Regions from separate parts of the Massilia sp. R2A-15 genome, predicted to be linked through region 2. Evidence: predicted binding sites of a transcription regulator. Region 2 holds the regulator's gene; the other holds the start of a gene.
What was found. Region 2 encodes FNR, which switches genes on or off when oxygen is low (the NO sensors DNR and NnrR bind a similar motif). Its sites were predicted from a motif close to TTGATNNNNATCAA; they were not measured.
Positions count from the first base shown of each region.

Region 1: the regulator FNR is predicted to act here: its motif matches at 5,344-5,357, upstream of Q4S45_RS01785 (universal stress protein).

Region 1 covers NZ_CP131935.1:377,401-384,192, reverse strand. The annotation lists gene Q4S45_RS01820 (type II secretion system F family protein) at 1-760, shown strand, start outside; gene Q4S45_RS01815 (hypothetical protein) at 927-1,358, shown strand; gene Q4S45_RS01810 (RES family NAD+ phosphorylase) at 1,351-2,046, shown strand; gene Q4S45_RS01805 (hypothetical protein) at 2,123-2,626, shown strand; gene Q4S45_RS01800 (copper resistance D family protein) at 2,680-3,564, opposite strand; gene copC (copper homeostasis periplasmic binding protein CopC) at 3,565-3,918, opposite strand; gene Q4S45_RS01790 (universal stress protein) at 3,987-4,442, opposite strand; gene Q4S45_RS01785 (universal stress protein) at 4,452-5,279, opposite strand; gene Q4S45_RS01780 (A24 family peptidase) at 5,486-6,355, shown strand; gene coaE (dephospho-CoA kinase) at 6,381-6,792, shown strand, end outside.
Region 2 covers NZ_CP131935.1:1,550,729-1,557,520, forward strand. The annotation lists gene ccoO (cytochrome-c oxidase, cbb3-type subunit II) at 1-531, shown strand, start outside; gene Q4S45_RS07025 (CcoQ/FixQ family Cbb3-type cytochrome c oxidase assembly chaperone) at 533-700, shown strand; gene ccoP (cytochrome-c oxidase, cbb3-type subunit III) at 693-1,613, shown strand; gene ccoG (cytochrome c oxidase accessory protein CcoG) at 1,610-2,992, shown strand; gene Q4S45_RS07040 (FixH family protein) at 3,010-3,546, shown strand; gene Q4S45_RS07045 (hypothetical protein) at 3,543-3,776, shown strand; gene fnr (fumarate/nitrate reduction transcriptional regulator Fnr) at 3,908-4,675, opposite strand; gene Q4S45_RS07055 (DEAD/DEAH box helicase) at 4,725-5,975, opposite strand; gene Q4S45_RS07060 (hypothetical protein) at 6,057-6,191, opposite strand; gene Q4S45_RS07065 (collagen binding domain-containing protein) at 6,270-6,792, opposite strand, start outside.

The sequences.
Region 1 (6,792 bases), 1.2 Mb from region 2:
GGCGGTGTACAAGGAAAAGACGCTGGCCATCAAGGGCAAGATCAAGTCCGCCCTGACCTACCCGATTTCGATCCTGGCGATCGCCTTCATCGTCACCGCGGTGATCATGATCTGGGTGGTACCGGCGTTCAAACAGGTGTTTGCCAGCTTCGGCGCCGACCTGCCGACGCCGACGCTGGTGGTGATGGCGATTTCCGAATTCTTCGTCGCGTGGTGGTGGATGATCTTCGGCAGCCTTGGCGCGGCGATCTACTTTTTCTTCCAGGCCTGGCAGCGCTCGCCCAAGGTGCAGCGTTTCATGGACGTGGCGCTGCTCAAGGCGCCGGTGTTCGGCGGCGTGATCCGCAAGGCGGCGATCGCGCGCTGGACGCGCACGCTGGCGACCATGTTCGCGGCCGGCGTGCCGCTGGTCGAAGCGCTCGATTCGGTCGGCGGCGCGGCCGGCAACGTGGTCTACCTCGACGCGACGCGCAAGATCCAGAGCGAAGTGAGCACCGGCACCAGCCTGACCATGGCGATGCAGAACGCCAACGTGTTCCCGCCCCTGGTGACCCAGATGGTGGCGATCGGCGAAGAGTCCGGCGCGCTCGACTCGATGCTGGGCAAGGTGGCCGACTTCTTCGAAGAGGAAGTCGATGAAGCCGTCGCCGCGCTGTCGGCGCTGATGGAGCCGATGATCATGGTGATCCTCGGCGTGCTGATCGGCGGCCTGGTGATCGCGATGTATCTGCCGATCTTCAAGCTGGGGTCGGTGGTGTAAGGCTTGCCGCCTGCAACCGAGCCGCCTTCGGGCGGCTTTTTTCATCGTGCGCTCAAGATCAAGCGATCTTCGCATCTTGCTAAGTAGCGTAGCAGGTAAGGTTATATGGGTTAATATGAGATCAAATCATATGACCTAATCAGGCATCCTACCAAGGTAAGTAGCTATGAACTCACCCTTCGAGCACCCGGAGAAGGAAGCTCTGATGCTGGCCCGAGCGCGGAGTGCGGTGTTGAATTCGGGCGATTGGATGTCGGCGCCGCAGATTTCAGAGGCGGCTGGCTTCAGCCCGACCAATCCAAGTATACAACCGGGCAAATGGAAACGTGCAGGCGCAATTTTTGCGATTCGCCACAACGGTGTCGATTACTACCCTTCGTTTGGTCTCGACCCGAGCAATGGGTACCGCCCGTTGAAGTCCTTGAGCGCAGTAGTGGAAGTTCTGGGACGGATCAAGGATGGGTGGGGGATGGCCTACTGGTTTCAATCTGTAAATAGCTATTTAGGCGGGAAGCGTCCCCAGGATCTACTGGCGACGGCGCCAGAGCGGGTACTCGCAGCCGCTGTCGAAGAGGTCCAAGAAATAGCACATGGTTAGGGGCCCGGCCAAAGGCCAACCAGGCCGCGACGCTGCTGGCGCCGGCGCCGCGGTACTTCCCCCCGCGAAGATTGCTGTTTCCACTATGGAATGGGCCGTCGAAACGATTATTCATCGGGTACATCTGAGCGTCTACGCCAGTGATGAATTCAATCCGGGCCTTAGCGGTAGCGCACGGTTTAGTCCAATCAAAGACGCTTTGGGGGCACCAGTCCCGACGCTCTACGGAGGATCGACTTTCGAGTGCGCGATGATGGAAACCGTTTTTTACGACGTTCCGTATGCGTCTGGCTTGAAAACGTTCGACAAAGCAAGGCTAGCCCGGCAAGTACACTCTCAGCTAACACCTGGCGCGAGCCTCATGCTCGCTGACTTCCGCGGCAGGGCGCTCCGCAAACTCGGCGTGCCGAGAAGCCGGATCATCGATACCGAGGCCGATCAGTACCCCATCACCCGACAGTGGGCTGAAGCTATTCACAATCAGCACCCCGATGTGCAGGGTATGTGCTGGACTTCGCGGCAGGATGACAGCGCCCAAGCTTTGATTATTTTTGGCGACCGCCTTGGGAAAGGCGTCCTGAATCAAACCGGCGTATCGCGAAGTCTCATCGAAGACTTGCCTACCTATCGCGCGGTTTTGGCCTTGGCCGAACAGATCGGCGTCGAAATCGTGACGAAATCCTCCTAGACGCATCGATGTTGTTGGGCGACCGACGACTCTCTGGCGCGCCTCATCCACTGCTCAGTTGTGGCAACATGAGGGAATGAAAATACTCACTGCCCTGTTCAGCTCCGTGCACGCGCTGATGGCGCTCCTGTTTGCCGGCGCCGCGCTGATGCTCATCGTGATCTCTGCCCGGATGGGATGGGCGGCCTTTGCGGGCGGCCTCGACGGCGCCGCGGCACTGTCAATCATCGAGGCCATGGGGCTGCTGGCGTCGGGTGTGGTCGCGCTGCAGATCGCCGAGACCATCGTCGAGGAAGAGGTTATCCGCGACACCAACATCAGCGCGCCGACCCGGGTGCGGCGCTTCCTGTCGCGCTTTTTTGTGGTCGTGGTCGTGGCGCTGGCGGTCGAAGGACTGGTCGCCACGTTCAAGGCGCTGCACGAAAATCCGACTCACCTTCCCTACGCGGCCAGCATCCTGGTCGCCGTGGGCATCCTGCTCGCCGCGTGGGGGCTGTTCATCCACCTGAACCGGTCGGCCGAGGAGCTCGAACCCGAAGCGATGGAGGAAGCGAAAGCCGAGGACGTGAAACTCAAGTAGCCGCTGAAAATGGGGTCAGGTCCGCCGGACCTGACCCCGACGCTGACACTGCCTTATGCAAGAGGTGGCGGCGTCGAACTGAGGAAGGCGGCAAGCACGAGCACTGCCATCAGTACCACTCCTTCCACCCGCAACACCAGCACGAAGCGCCGCGCGGACGCACCGGCCAGCACCGAAGGCATCACGAAGAAGCGGTTGAAGGCGCCCAGCCCCACTGCGACCACCACGCACGACAGTTTGACCAGCAGCGTGACGCCATAGGGACTCCCCATCACGTTGGCCGCACTCCCGAGGTTGTGCCAAGCGCTGTACGCGCCGGTGGCGACGACAGCCGCAAGCGCCTCCGTTGCCGAGGACGACAGGGCCTGCACATGCCTTGCGACGCTTTGTTTGTCGTGGGAGCCGGAGTTGGACAAAGTCGCCAGGCCGGCGACAATCACTTCGCCCGACCAGGCGCTGATGGCCATCAGGTGAATCCAGTCGACCGCGATGGCGATGCTGATATCGCCGTCGCCGGCCGCGTGGCTGACCATGCTGCGTGAATAAAGGAAGACCGCGAGTGCAAGCAGACCGCCGCGACTGAAAAACGGGGTCAGGTCCGCAGGACCCGACCCCAGCACCAGCACTGCCGCCGTCAGCGCAACGGCGCCGATCTTCCAGGCGAATCCATAATGAGTTTGCGTCAGCATGGAATAGACGGCCGCACCGGCTTCGGCCAGCGACGTCTCGGCCATCAGCGCCGCCTCTAGCCAGAGCAAAAGCGCGCTGGCGAGCAGCGCGGCGATGGTCGCGCCCAACGCGATCGCGCGAGTGGTCGGCAATCTGATTGCCGACCACTCGGATGAATCTCGCGAGAAGAACAGCGTCAGTAAGGTCGCCCCGACCGCAATGGCCGCGGCCAGGTTGAGCATCACCGTGGCGGCAAGCTGCGCCCCCATCTATTTGACGGTGAAGGAAAATTCGCCTTTGGTCTTGTGCCCATCGTGGCCCATCGCGGTCCAGCGGACGCGGTACTCGCCCGCGCGCAGGGCCGGCAGCGATACGGCAAGCGCCTTGCGATTGTCGTTGTCGGGGACCGCTTTCACCGCGATCTCGGTGCCTTGCACATTCGTCAGCGCGACCTTGCTGAACGCCGGTTCGATCGACTCGTTGAACTGAAGGCGGATACGCTGCGGCGCCTGTGCGAGCACGCTGGACGCCTTCGGTTCCGACGTCTCGAGTTTGGCGTGCGCGCTTGCGGCGGTCGCCGCGCAAGCAAGCAGGCCAGCCAGCGCAAATGAACTGATTTTCATGGGTTCTCCGTTTTCCCGGATTGTACCCCGGCTCAGGGTCTGACCCGCGGGGTCAGACCCTGGCGTGCCTAAGCGGCGGGAAGCTCCGGCCGCAGCACCAGCACCGGCACGCGCGAATACGCCAGCACCTTCTGCGTCTGGCTGCCCGCCAGCAGCCGCGACAAACCGCGCCGCCCGTGCGAGGCAATGAAAATCACGTCGCAGCGATACTCCTCGGCGGCGCGGATGATTTCTTCGTACGGCAGGAACGACATCGCCGTATGCGTCTCGCAGGCGACCCCGCCGTCCTTCGCCACGCGCGCCACTTCGTCCACCGCCTGCTGCGCCACCTGCTGCAGCTCGGCGCTGTCGATGCCCGGGTCGATCATCATCGCGCCGTCCACCGCCGGCAATATCGGGTATGGCTGCGCGACCGAGAAGGCGACGACCACCGCGCCGCTGGCACGCGCATAGTCGATCGCCGCGGCGATGGCCTGGCCGGCCAGTTCCGATCCGTCGGTGGGTACCAGGATTCTCTTGTACATGTGTGCCTCCTAATGGGACATCAAGACGGGAATGGTCATGGTGGAGAGAATGGCCTCGGTGGCGCCGCCCACCAGCACTTCGCGAAAGCGGGTATGGCCGTATCCGCCCATGACGAGCAGGTCGGCGCCCAGATCGGCCGCCAGCGACAGCAGCGCGCTGCCGACGCCGATACGCGTTTCCTCGCGCAGCACTTCGACGTTCACGCCGTGGCGCGCCAGGAACAGCGCAATGTCGGCGCCGGCCAGGCGCGGCAGGTCGCCCGTATTGAATACCGCCAGCGACACCTTGCGGGCACAGCGCAGCATCGGCAGCGCGTTGCCGATCGCGCGGCGCGCCGGCATGCTTTCGTCCCAGCCCACCAGCACCTCTTCGCCGACCACTGGCGGGGCGCCGATGAACGGCACCATCAGCACCGGCGCGGCGCTGTTGAGCATGACGAAGGCAGGCAACTCAGGATCGAGGCGCGCCGCCGGGTCATCGGGATCGAACTGGCTGATGACGACCACGTCGGCGTAGCGCGCCTGCATCGCCAGGCCGGCGGCGGCGTCGTCGTCGACCAGGCGCCGCTCGAAGGAAAGCCCGTCCACCGCGCCGGCGATGGCGTCGAAGCGGTCGAGCGCAAGGTTGGCGCGGGCCATCAGCTCGTCGAGCTGGGCCGCCAGCACGGTGCGCGCCACGTCCACCGTGGCGCCGTGATAGATGAAGCGCGAAATGCCCGTCATGGCCGCGCCGATCAGGTGCGCGCCCTGGCTCGCCGCGACGCTGGCGGCCAGCGCAATGCGCGCCTCGGCGTGGCGGGACTGATCGACATGGACGACGATGGTTCGGTACGACATGGCGCCTCCGCTCACGGGAAAAGTCCCTTCCCTTGCAGTTTGTCAGTTTGGCATTAACATATCTTTGATCCAGATCAAGCCGCTGACTGACGCGATTTCGCCGTATTGATTTGCACAATCGCGCGGAACGCGTCTATGATTCGTAATCTTCCTGAGATGCAACAAATCGGCATCGCCACGGGTTCTTCGTCACACACTGGAGCGTTATTCTTTTGGAAACCCTATTGTTTGCCGCCCCCGGCTCGCTGGGCGCGACCCTGGCCGCAGGACTGTTCGGCTTGTTGATCGGCAGTTTCCTCAACGTCGTCATCTACCGCCTGCCGAAGATGATGCAGCGCGACTCCGACAATTACGTGGCGCATGAGAGCGGCAAGGAATTGCCGCACCAGGACAATTTCAACCTGATGGTGCCGCGCTCGGCCTGTCCGCATTGCGGCCACCAGATCACCGCGCTCGAAAACATTCCCGTGGTCAGCTACATCGCGCTGGGCGGCAAGTGCAGCGCGTGCAAGGCGCCGATTTCGATCCGCTATCCGGCCATCGAGCTGGTCACCGGCCTGCTGTCGGCGCTGCTGATCTGGAAATTCGGCAGCGGCTGGGCCGGCCTTGCCACGCTCGGCTTCGGCTGGGCGCTGCTGGCGATGACGGCGATCGACTACGACACCCAGCTGCTGCCGGACGACCTGACCTTCCCGCTGCTGTGGGCCGGTCTGCTCATCAATATCAACGGCACCTTCGTCCCGCTGCAGGATGCGGTGATCGGCGCGGCGGCCGGCTACCTGGTGCTGTGGGCTGTCTATTGGCTGTTCAAGCTGGCGACCGGCAAGGAAGGCATGGGCTATGGCGACTTCAAGCTGCTGGCCGCACTCGGCGCCTGGCTGGGCTGGGCCATGCTGCCGGCCATCATCCTTCTGTCGTCGGTGGTCGGCGCGCTGGTCGGTATCTGCCTGATCCTGTTCGCCAAACACGGCCGCGAAAAGCCGATCCCGTTCGGCCCCTACCTGGCCGCGGCCGGCATGATCGCGCTGCTGTACGGCCCGCAGATCACCGCTTTCTCGCACCAGTTCATCGGCTGACACGACAAGGGCCGGCGAGGACATCATGGACAATGCGCGCGGGCCACTGTTACAGATCGGACTGACCGGCGGGATCGGCTGCGGCAAGACCACGGTGGCCGACATGTTCGCCGCGCTGGGCGCCTCGGTGGTCGATACCGACCTGATCGCCCACTCGATGACGGTTCCCGGCGGCCCGGCGATGGCGGCGATCGCGGCCGAATTCGGCCCCGCCTACCTGGCCGCCGACGGCGCGCTCGACCGCGCCGCGATGCGCGCGCTGGTGTTCTCCGATCCTTCCGCCAAGCAACGCCTCGAAGCCATCCTGCATCCGCTGATCCGCGCCGCCGCCGAACGCGAGGCGGCCGAGGCCAAGGGCGCCTACGTCATCTTCGTCGTGCCGCTGCTGATCGAATCGGGCAACTGGCGCGGCCGGGTCGCGCGCGTGCTGGCGATCG
Region 2 (6,792 bases):
GTCGAGATCGTGCCGCTGTTCTTCCAGAAGTCGACCACCGAGCCGATCGCCGGCCTCAAGCCGTACACGCCGCTGCGCCTGGTGGGGCGCGACATCTACGTGCGTGAAGGCTGCTACAACTGCCATTCGCAGATGATCCGTCCGTTCCGCGCCGAGACCGAGCGCTACGGCCACTATTCGGTCGCCGGCGAGTACGTCTACGACCGGCCGTTCCAGTGGGGCTCGAAGCGCACCGGCCCCGACCTGGCGCGCGTGGGCGGTCGTTACAGCGACGAGTGGCACCGCACCCACCTGGACAATCCGCGCGACGTGGTGCCGGAGTCGAACATGCCGAACTACCCGTGGCTGGCGCGCACCAAGCTGGTGCCGGAAGACGTCGTGCCGAAGATGCGCGCGCTCCAGCGCCTGTCGGTACCGTATTCGGAGCAGGAAATCAAGGAGGCGCCGGCGCAGCTGGCGGACAAGACCGAGCAGGATGCGCTGATCGCCTACCTGCAGGGACTGGGCACCTTGATCAAGACAAGGAACTAGCATGGCAATCGAACGTATTTTTGACAGCGCGAGCAGCGTGATGACCGTCGTCAGCTTCGCGACCTTCGTGGGAATCCTGCTGTGGACCTTCGCGGCCCGCCGCGGCGCCGACTTCGACAAGGCCGCGGCGCTGCCGTTCGCCGACGAGGAGGAGTACGAGCATGGCTGATTTCGTCAACGGCTTCTGGGACTACTACATCAGCATCATCACGCTGCTGTCGATCTTCGGCTGCGGGATCCTGCTGTGGTCGCAGTCGAAGCACCGGGTCAAGGCCGGCGCCGGCGCCACCACCGGGCACGTGTGGGACGAGGACCTGACCGAGCTCAATACGCCGATGCCGCGCTGGTGGATGTGGCTATTCTACATGACCATCGTGTTCGCGCTGTGCTACCTGGTGCTGTACCCCGGCCTGGGCAGCTACGCCGGCAGGCTTGGCTGGAAATCGGCCGGCGCCTACCAGTCCGAACTCAAACAGGCGGAGGCGGAATACGGCCCGCTGTTCGACAAGTATGCGAAACAGGACCTGAAGACGGTGGCGGCCGATCCGCAGGCGCGCCAGATCGGCGAACGGCTGTTCCTGACCTACTGCGCGCAGTGCCACGGCTCCGACGCGCGCGGCGGCAAGGGCTTCCCGAACCTGACCGACAGCGACTGGCTGCATGGCGGCGAGCCGGCCACCATCAAGGCCACCATCATGCACGGCCGTACCGGGCAGATGCCGCCGATGGGCGCGGCGCTGGGTTCGGACAAGGATATCGAGAACGTCGCGCATTACGTGCGCAGCCTGTCGGACCTGACCACCGACCCGATCAAGGTCGCCTTCGGCAAGACGAAGTTCGCCGCCTGCGCCGCCTGCCACGGCGCCGACGGGCACGGCAACCAGGCGCTGGGCGCGCCCAACCTCACCGACAAGGTCTGGCTGTACGGCGGCAGCGCCGACACCATCATGGAGACCATCCGCAAGGGCCGCACCAACACCATGCCGGCGTTCGAGGCGTTCCTGGGCGAGCCGAAGGTGCATGTGCTGGCCGCCTACGTCTGGAGCCTGTCGAACGAGAACGGCGGGGAAGCGGCAAAATGAGTGATGCAGCACCCCGCGAGACCGTCATCAAGATGTACGCCGCGCGCGAGGAAATCTATCCGCGCGAGACGAAGGGACGCTACGCCTCGCTGCGCTGGGCTTGCGTCTGGCTGACCCAGATCGTGTTCTACGGCTTGCCCTGGCTGCGCTGGAACGACCGCCAGGCGATCCTGTTCGACCTGGGCGCGCGCAAGTTCTACATCTTCGGGGTGGTGCTGTGGCCGCAGGACTTCATCTACCTGGCCGCGCTGCTGATCGTGTGCGCGTTCGCGCTGTTCCTGGTCACCGCAGTGGCGGGGCGCGTCTGGTGCGGCTTCGCCTGCCCGCAGACCGTGTACACCGAAATCTTCATGTGGATCGAGCGCCGCATCGAGGGCGCCCGCAGCGCGCGCATCCGGCTCGACCGCCAGCCATGGAATGCCGACAAAATCGCGCGCAAGGGCACCAAGCACGCCGCATGGTTCGCGGTGGCGCTGTGGACCGGGTTCAGCTTCGCCGGCTACTTCACGCCGATGTCGACCCTGATGTCCGAAGTATCGGCGCTGCGCCTCGGTCCGTGGGAGACGTTCTGGATCCTGTTCTACGCGCTGGCCACCTACGGCAACGCCGGCTGGCTGCGCGAACAGGTCTGCAAGTACATGTGCCCCTACGCGCGCTTCCAGAGTTCGATGTTCGACAAGGACACGCTGATCGTCACCTACGACGCCAAGCGCGGCGAACCGCGCGGCGCGTTGGGCAAGGCGCAAGGCGACTGCATCGACTGCGGCATGTGCGTGCAGGTTTGCCCGACGGGCATCGACATCCGCAAGGGCTTGCAGTATGAATGCATCAGCTGCGCCGCCTGCGTGGACGCCTGCAATTCGGTGATGGACAAGGTCGAGCGCCCGCGCGGGCTGATCCGGTATTCGACCGAGCAGGCGCTGGCCAGGGGCTGGTCTTCGGCCCAGGTGCGGGCCCGGTTGCTGCGTCCACGCGTGCTGATTTACACCACGCTGCTGGCGCTGATCGGCGGCGCGCTCGGCGCCGCGCTGGCGTTGCGTACGCCGCTCAAGCTCGACGTGATGCGCGACCGCGGCGCGATGGGCCGCGAAGTCGAGGACGGGGTGATCGAAAACGTCTACCGGCTGCAGGTGATGAACACCGCGGAGACGGCCCACACCTTCCGCATCTCGGTGTCCGGCCTGCCGTCGATCCGGCTTGCCACCACCGACATGACGAAGCTCGACGGCGCCAGCGCGCGCGCCGTCGCGGTGCGCGTGCAGGCGCCGCGAGAAGGCGCCAAAACAGGATCGAACCGGATAGAATTCGGCCTGACGGCCGTGGACGATCCGGGCCTGGCAGTGACGGAGAAGGCCGTTTTCATCGTGCCCAAACAATGAAGAAGAAGGAGACACCCATGCACAGCGCTTCACTTCCGCTCGCCGGCGCCGGCGCGGCGCCCTGGTACACCCACCGCTGGCCGTGGCTGCTGATGTTCGGCCCCGCCTTCGTGCTGGTGGGCGGCGCCTTCGCCGGCTACCTGGCGACCACCCGGCCCGACGCGATGGTGGTCGACGACTACTACAAGCAGGGCAAGGCGATCAACCAGGACCTGCGGCGCGACCGCGCGGCGACCGCGCTGCAGCTTGCGTTCGAGGCGCGCTACGATCCGGCCAGCGCGACGCTGTCGGGCAGCATCCGCAGCGCCGGCGCGCCGCTGGCGGCGCCGATCTACATCTATTTGGCGCATCCGACCCAGCCGGCCAAGGACCTGCGGCTGCTGGCGACGCCCGACGCCGCAGGGCATTTTTCGCTGGCCCTGCCGATGCTCGAGCGGGCGCACTGGCAGGTGGTGGTGGAGGGTTCGCGGCGGGAGTGGCGGCTGGCGCGCAGCTGGAGCTGGCCGCGCCGGCAGGGCGTGGAGATCCTGGCCGACGCGCCGGAGGCCCGATGAAGCGGGTCGCGATGATCGTGCTGTGGCCGTCGTTCCTGGCGGCGGCGCTGGCCGAGGGCTGCTTCTTTGCGCTGTTCGATCCAGCCGAACTGGTTCGCCTGGAGGAGACGGGACTGGCGCCGATGGCGATCTACGGCATCGGCTTTTTCCTGTTCTGGACCCTGTGCGCGCTGGCGAGCATGCTGACGTGCTACCTGGCCTTTACGCCCGAAGGCGATCCGCCGTTTTAACCCATGGCGGGTCAGGTCCTGCGGACCTGACCCCATTTTGATTTCGCCACAGATTATCGAAAATACCGGTGCAATCGCGCTGTCGTCGAGATTCTCAACTTGGGGTCAGGTCCGCGGGACCAGACCCCGGCTTACGACATGGGGTGGCACTGCTCGGTGCCGGCGGCCATTGCCTTGAGCAGCGCCGGTTCGAGCAGGGTGACTTCGCGCTTGTCGACCCGGACCAGGCCCTGCTTCTTGAAGCGCGACAGCAGGCGGCTGATGCTTTCGATGGTCAGGCCGAGGTAGTTGCCGATGTCCTCGCGCGACATGCGCAGCTGGAAGCTGGTGGCCGAGTAGCCGCGCGCGGCGTAGCGCGCCGACAGATTGATCAGGAATACCGCGAAGCGCTGTTCGGCGCGCATATTGCCAAGCAGGAGCATGACGTTCTGCTCGCGGGTGATTTCCTGGCTCATGATGCGGTGGAAGTGGCGTAGCAGCGTCGGCACATGGGCGAACAGGTCTTCCAGGTCGGCAAACGGAATCTCGCACACCTCGCTGTCTTCCAGCGCCACCGCGTCGCAGTGGTGGCGGTCGCCGCTGATGGCGTCCATGCCCAGCAACTCGCCGGCCATCTGGAAGCCGGTGATCTGCTGCTCGCCGGCCGCGTTGATCTGGTAGGTCTTGAAATGGCCGAAGCGGATCGCGTACAGGTTGCGAAACGGCTGGCCCATCTGGTACAGGCGCTCGTCGCGCGCGACCCTGCGGCGCTTGCCGATCACGTCGTCGAGGCGCGTGATGTCCACCGCGTCCAGGCCCATCGGCAGGCAAAGCTGATGCATGCTGCACGCCGAGCAGCTGGCCTTGAGCGCGTGCATGTTGAAGTGCACGGGGGCGAGGTGGGGGAGAGGGTGTTCCATAATCCCCATTATAAGCCCCGGGGCGGGGCCCTGCCAAATTGTTGAGCAATCAACGGCGGGCGAAGCGCACGTCGATTTCGGTGACCCTGGCGTCGCCCTTGGGCTTCTTCGGCTTTTTCGGCTTTTTCACCACTTCTCCGCGGGTATTGGTGACGGGCACCCGGTGGTCCGGTTCGAATCCCGGCTCGTCGACGCGCTGCAAGGTTTGCTTGGTCAGTACCTCGATGGCGGCCAGCTGCACCACTTCGTCGGCGCACACCAGCGACACCGCTTCGCCCGAGGCGCCGGCGCGCCCGGTGCGGCCGGTGCGGTGCACGTAGTCCTCGGCGACGATCGGCAGGTCGAAGTTGACCACCAGCGGCAGGTCGTCGATGTCCAGCCCGCGGGCGGCGACGTCGGTGGCGACCAGGATGCGCGCTTCGCCGGCCTTGAAGCGCTCGAGCGCGCGCAGGCGCGCCGGCTGCGGCTTGTCGCCGTGGATCGAGTCGGCCGCCACGCCGTGCGCCTGCAGGGTGTCGACCAGCTGGTCCACGCCCTTGCGGGTCTTGACGAACACCAGCACCTGGCCCCAGCGCTTCTTCTTCAGCAGGTGCATGAACAGCTCGGGCTTGCGCTTCTTGTCCACCGGGACGATCCACTGGGCGATCGCTTTCACGGTCGTGTTGCGCGGGCTGACTTCGATACTGAGCGGGTCGCGCAGCAGCTTGCCGGCCATCGCGCGGATCTCGTCGGAGAAGGTGGCGGAAAAGAGCAGGGTCTGGCGGCGCGCGGGCAGGGCGGCGAACACGGCATCGAGTTCGCGCGCAAAACCCAGGTCGAGCATGCGGTCCGCTTCGTCGAGCACCAGCGTCCGCACCTGGTCGAATTTCACCGCGTTCTGGCGGTGCAGGTCGAGCAGGCGCCCGGGCGTGGCGACCAGCAGGTCGAGTCCTTTGCGCAGCTTCATCATCTGCGGGTTGATGCTCACGCCGCCGTATGCGACGTGGGTGCGCAGCGGCAGGCTGGCGCCGTACGCAAGGAAGCTCTGATGGACCTGTTCGGCCAGTTCGCGGGTCGGCACCAGCACCAGCGCGCGCACCGAGTTGGACGCGACTTTCGTGCCTTCCATTGTCAGCTTCTGCAGGATCGGCAGCGCGAAGGCGGCGGTCTTGCCGGTGCCGGTCTGGGCGGCGGCCATGACGTCGCGGCCGGCCAGCACGGCCGGAACGGCCTGCGCCTGCACCGGCGTCGGCGTTTCGTAGCCGAGTTCGGCGAGGGTACGGACGAGCGGGTCGATCAGGCCGAGGGAGACAAACGACATGGGTAGCACCTGGTAATGGACGAAAACGGCAACAGTTTACCCTGTCGCGCACCGACAAGTGCGGGAAGCGGCAATCCGCGCCTACGCGGACGCGGCGGACGCGGCGACGGCCGGCTGCGCGACAGTCGGCTTGAGCGGATCGTGCTTGTCCTTGCAGGCCGCCAGCAGCAGGCAGGCGAGGGCGAGCGCGGTCCAGCGTGCGGGGCGGCGATCCATGGGCGGGTTCCTCCGGGTTGATGTCAAGGCCTTCGTGCTGACTCGATCATACCCGCGCCGGGCGGCCGGCGGCGCGCCTTACTTCGGGTTGGCCTCGACGTACAGTTCGCGGCCGTTGACGAAGTTTCCGTCCGGGGAAATGGTGATCAGGTGCATGCCCATGTCGCTCAGGTCGAGCCGCTTGAGCTGCTCTTTCGACAGGCGCAGGATGTAATTGCCCGGCAACACGCTGGACATGACGAAGTAGCCGTCCGAGGCGCTCCTGGCGGTGCCGACGACCTTGTGACTGGCGTCGACCAATTCGAGCTCGAGGGAGCCGACGGCGCGCCGTTCGCCACCCACCAGCATATAGGTGGTGCCGTCGATCTCGCCGGTGACGCTGACGGCGAAGTCGAGCTGGCTGACCTTGCCCGGCCGCGGCACGACGCGAAAACCCTTCTGCTGCGCGGCAAGCTGCGGGTCTTCCAGCGTCGTCACGTCGAAGCCGATGTCGACGTTTTGCTTGACCGGCAGGCGGTTCAGGTAGGCGATGCCGTCGGGGCCCGTGCGCGCCAGGGTGCCGCCGCCGTTGACGGTGAAGCCGGCGCCCTCGAGCGGCTGC